2 regions of the Streptomyces sp. SAS_281 genome follow, and region 1 is predicted to be linked to the other one. Evidence: riboswitches for the same ligand, from Rfam matches in the RefSeq annotation. Region 1 holds a riboswitch; the other holds the start of a gene.
The links. A riboswitch is a leader RNA that binds a small molecule or an ion and turns the genes downstream of it on or off. The one in region 1 is predicted to bind thiamine pyrophosphate.
Positions count from the first base shown of each region.

Region 2: it holds a riboswitch for thiamine pyrophosphate, as region 1 does, so the genes downstream of both, ACN6LM_RS11750 (purine-cytosine permease family protein) here and thiO (glycine oxidase ThiO) in region 1, are expected to answer to the same signal.

Region 1 covers NZ_JBMNDO010000167.1:602-2,982, reverse strand. Annotated here, with positions in the region: gene thiO (glycine oxidase ThiO) at 1-1,092, opposite strand, end outside; TPP riboswitch at 1,090-1,201, opposite strand; gene ACN6LM_RS35455 (NAD(P)/FAD-dependent oxidoreductase) at 1,282-2,381, shown strand, end outside.
Region 2 covers NZ_JBMNDO010000024.1:7,711-10,091, reverse strand. Annotated here, with positions in the region: gene ACN6LM_RS11750 (purine-cytosine permease family protein) at 1-1,110, opposite strand, end outside; TPP riboswitch at 1,101-1,195, opposite strand; gene ACN6LM_RS11745 (FBP domain-containing protein) at 1,259-1,753, opposite strand; gene ACN6LM_RS11740 (nucleotide triphosphate diphosphatase NUDT15) at 1,804-2,310, opposite strand; gene ACN6LM_RS11735 (hypothetical protein) at 2,375-2,381, opposite strand, start outside.

The sequences.
Region 1 (2,381 bases):
GGCCAGCAGCGACGCCATGGCGTCCCCGGTGACGGGGGTGAGCAGCACACCGTTGCGGCCGTGGCCGGTGGCGAGGTGGAGGCCGGGCAGCACGGTGCGGCCGAGCAGCGGCGCGTTGTCGGGGGACGCGGGGCGGAGGCCGGCGCGGGTCTCGGTGAGCGGCAGCTCGGTGATGCCGGGCACCAGCTCGTGGGCGTCGCGCAGCAGCTCGTAGACCCCGCCCGCCGTGACGGTGGTGTCCCAGCCCATCTCCTCGGTGGTGGCGCCGACGACCAGCTCACCGTTTGCGCGCGGCACGAGATAGACCTGGCTGCCCCGGACCACCGCGCGCACGGTGCGCGAGAGGAAGGGGGCGTACGCCGGGGGCACGGTGAGGCGCAGCACCTGGCCCTTGACCGGGCGCACCGGAGGCAGGGCGTGGGCGGGCACCCCGGCGAGCCGGCCGCTGAGGCTGCCTCCGGCGAGCACGACCTGGCCGGCGGCCACCTCCGTACCGTCGTCGAGCACGGCACCCACGGCCCGGTCCGCGACCACGGAGAGGCGGTCGGCGCGGCGGCGGTGGAAGACCACGCCGGCCCGTTCGCACGCGGTGAGCAGCGCGGCGGCGAGGCGGCGCGGGTCGACCTGGTGGTCGCCGTCCACCCGGAGGCCGCCGCGCACACCCGGCGCGAGCATCGGTTCCAGGCGGCGGCACTCTCGCCCGGTCAGCCACTCCGACTCCAGGCCGGAACGGCGTTGCAGCTCGTGCAGTTCGCGCAGATGGGCGCGGTCGTCGGCGTCGAGCGCGACGGCCAGGGTGCCGCAGGCGCGGAAACCGATGTCCTGCCCGCTCGCCTCCTCCAGTTCGGCCGTGAACGACGGATACCGCCGGGCGGAGGCGAGGTTGAGCCCGAGCAGCGTCTCCTCGCCGTAGTGCAGTTCGGTGACGGCGGCCAGCATCCCGGCCGCCACCCGGGCCGCTCCGCCGCCCGGTTCGGGGTCGGCGAGCGCGGTGGACAGGCCGCGCCGCGCGGCCCGCCAGGCGGTCACCAGACCGATGACGCCGCCCCCGATGACGAGGACGTCGGACCCTTCGGTGGGATGGGTGCGCATGGGCGTCCAGCCCCTCCCTTCGCCGGCATGACCCGGATCAGGTTCGTACGGTCGGAGGCCGCCAGCCTCCCTCTCAGCCCGGTGCGCCCGGGCTCCCGCGTGTCTTACGGTGGCCACCCTAAACCCCGTCCCCCTGGGCCGGGCGGGGCGCCCTTTCCTGACGCTCGGTCAGCTACGTAAGGTGGACGGGTGAGCGAGCAGCAGCGGGCAGAGCGGACCGAACGCCGGGTCGTCGTCGCGGGCGCGGGCATGGCGGGCGTGCAGACCGCCGTCGCCCTGCGGGAACAGGGCTTCACCGGCCCCGTCACGCTGATCGGCGCCGAACCCCACCAGCCCTACGACCGCCCCCCGCTGTCCAAGGCGGTGCTGCTCGGCAAGGCCGAGGAGTCCGCCTTCGACATCGACTTCGAGGCCCTGGGCATCGCCCTGCGCCTGGGCTGCGAGGTCACCGGGGTGCGCGCCGGCGACCACGAGCTGGACACCTCCCGGGGCCCGGTCCCCTACGACGTCCTGGTCCTCGCCACCGGCGCCGAACCCGTGGCCCTGCCCGGCTCCGACGGCGTCCCCGGCGTCCATCTGCTGCGCACCCTCGACGACGCGGCCCGGCTGCGCCCCGTCCTCGAAGCGGGGCACCCCGTCGTGGTCGTCGGAGCGGGCTGGATCGGCGCCGAGTTCGCCACCGCCGCCCGCGCCGCCGGCTGCGAGGTCACCGTCGTGGAGGCCGCGGACCGCCCCCTGGCCGGCGCCCTGCCCGCCGAGGTCGCCGCCCCGATGGCCGCCTGGTACGCCGAGAGCGGCGCCCGGCTCCTCACCGGGGCGCGGGTCGCCCGCGTCGAGCCCGGCACCGTGGTCCTCGCCGACGGGCGCACCCTCCCGGCCGGTGCGGTCGTCGTCGGCATCGGCGCCCGCCCCGCCACCGGCTGGCTCGCCGGCTCCGGCATCGCGCTCGGGCCCGAGGGCTCGGTGACCGCCGACGCGGCGCTGCGCACCTCGCTGCCCGATGTGTACGCGGTCGGCGACTGCGCCTCCTTCCCCTCGGCCCGCTACGGCACCCGCCTGGTCGTCCACCACTGGGACAACGCCCTCCAGGGACCCAGGACCGCCGCCGCACACATCGCCGCCGCCGGGGACCCGGCGGACATCCCGCCCTACGACCCGGTGCCCTACTTCTGGTCCGAGCAGTTCGGCCGGTTCGTGCAGTACGCCGGACACCACGCGGACGCGGACACCCTGCTGTGGCGCGGCGATCCGGCCGAGCCCGCCTGGTCGGTGTGCTGGCTGCGCGACGG
Region 2 (2,381 bases), on a different contig from region 1:
GAAGCCGGGGATCCAGTAGCCGACGAGGAGCAGCACGTTCTGGAAGCGGGCCGTCGTGTCCGCCGCGTGCATCCACAGCACCAGTGGGAACCCCAGGACGGCGGCGAGCGCCGCGGCCACCGGGCGCGGCAGGCGTACCCCCATGGTCTGCAGCGCGAGCGAACCGCTGTAGTCGTTCATCGCGTTGCTGCACAGCGCGGCCAGCGCCACCGCGAGCAGCCCGAACGCCCCGAGCGCGCCCCCGCCGAGCAGCGAGTCCACGCCGCGCGCGGTCTGGTCCGTGAGGACCGAGGCCCCCCACAGCCCGATCGTCTGGACCGCCACGAAGGAGACGCTGATCCCGCCCAGCGTGCACCAGAACATGCGCGCCCGGGACGTGTCGCGCGGCAGGTAGCGGCTGAAGTCGCTCGCGTACGGCGCCCAGGACAGTGCCAGGCTCAGGGCGATGGTGCAGGTCAGGACGAACGCCCCGGCCCGGTCCGCGCCGTGCACGGTCGAGGCGGTCACCGGGTCCACCCCGCGCAGGAGCTTGGTGGCGAGCACCGCGAAGGCCGCGGCCAGGGCGAAGGTCATCACGGTCTGGAGCCGGTGGATCACCTCGTAACCCAGCACCCCGAGCGCGCCCTGCGCGGCCATCATCACCAGGACCCCCAGCCAGAACGGCCAGCCGCACAGCTGTGCCAGCGCGTCCCCGCCGAACAGGCCGATCAGGGCGTCCCAGGCGATGGACGACAGCCATTGCAGCGCGCCCGGCAGTACCACGCCCGGCCCGAACGCCAGCCTGGCGAGCGGTAGTTGCCCGGATCCGGTGCGGCTGCCCCAGGTGCCCAGATACGCGGTCGGCGCGGCGCCGGCGAGGGTGCCGAGCACGACGGCGGCGAGAGCCGTCGCGAAGTCCAGGCCGAGCGCGATGCCGACGGTGCCGGTGAAGACGCCGGTCATGGTCAGGTTGGGCGCGAACCAGACGGTGAACAGCCGGCCCGCCCGGCCGTAGCGGCGGTCCTCGGGGACCGGGGCTATCCCGTGCGCCTCGATGCGCAGATCGCCGGGGGCGGTGGGCATGCGCCCGCCGAAAGCGACGCGCTCGTCCTGGGCATGCGGCAACGACATGAAGACATCCCTCCGCCAGTGCTAACTGGTTCAGGTTCGACGGGTGTGATCTCAGCCCTCGTACGGGGCACCCCGTGTCCGGTGTGGCGGCCAGAATAGCGCCGGCCTGCGCGACGTCGTCGCGGGGGTCGGCCGGTCCCGGTCGAGCTCAGCCGAAGAGCTTCGTCACGAACGCGCGGAGGTTGTCGGCCGTGCGGGCGATCTGCTCCTCCGTGCTCAGGCTCTCCTTGAACCGGGCCCCCGAGGCCACCGCCTTCTTCCCGCGCACGTACAGCGAGCAGGCCAGGTCGGTGCACATGTACAGGCCGACCGAATTGCCGTCGCGCCCGGCGGGCCCGGTCTTGCGGGCGGTCATCAGGGAGACCCCGCCGCCGGGGTGGGTGGTCAGGCAGAGCGAGCACATGCTCCGGTGCAGGAAGCCGCGCTGCTGGGACGGGAAGCGCAGCGAGATCCCGGCGGGCTCGCCCTCGTGCTCGGTGACGATGTAGCTGCGCCCCGGCGCGGACAGGTCGCGCCAGCCGAGGAAGTCGAGGTCGTCCCACGGCAGCTCCTCGAAGTCGCGGGGGAGCGGCAGACGCTTGGCCTCCCCCTTGGAGCAATTCACGAACGATGAGCGGATGTCCTGCTCGGTCAGGGCCTTCATGGACACGAAGCTAACTCTGCCTATGACCCCTAGGCAAACGATTAATGCGGTTAGGGCTTCACCTGGGCATCTTCGGGTGCGACGGGAAGGCAGTGCACGGGCGGGTGCGGGATGCCGAGGTCCGGGCGCCAGGCCGCGAGGATCTGCGCCGACGGATCGAAGAGCGGCGACGGGAGCGCGTCGAGCGGCGTCCACTCCCAGGTGCTGATCAGATGCGGCTCCGTCACGCGCGCCGTGCCGGTGTCCACGCGCACCAGGGCGGCCATCGTCACGCGGTTGATCCCGCCGAGGGCGTCGTGCAGCATCGCGAAGACGGTGACCTCGTCCTCGGGGACGGTCAGCCCGGTCTCCTCGCGCAGTTCCCGCACGGCCGCCGCCGCGACCGACTCCGGCACCGGGTCGACCTTGCCGCCGGGCAGCTCCCAGGTGCCGCTGTGGTGCCGGCCGAGCAGGATCCGGCCCCGCGCGTCCTGCACGACGACGCCGACGCCCAGCGCCGCCTGAGCCTTGGGTGGCTGGGTGTTGCGGGACGGGGCGAGGGGGTTCCCGGTGGCCATGGTGCTCCTTCGGAGGGGGCGGTGGGCGTCGAGCCTACGGGGGCGTGCCCCGTCCGCCCCGCCCTCATACC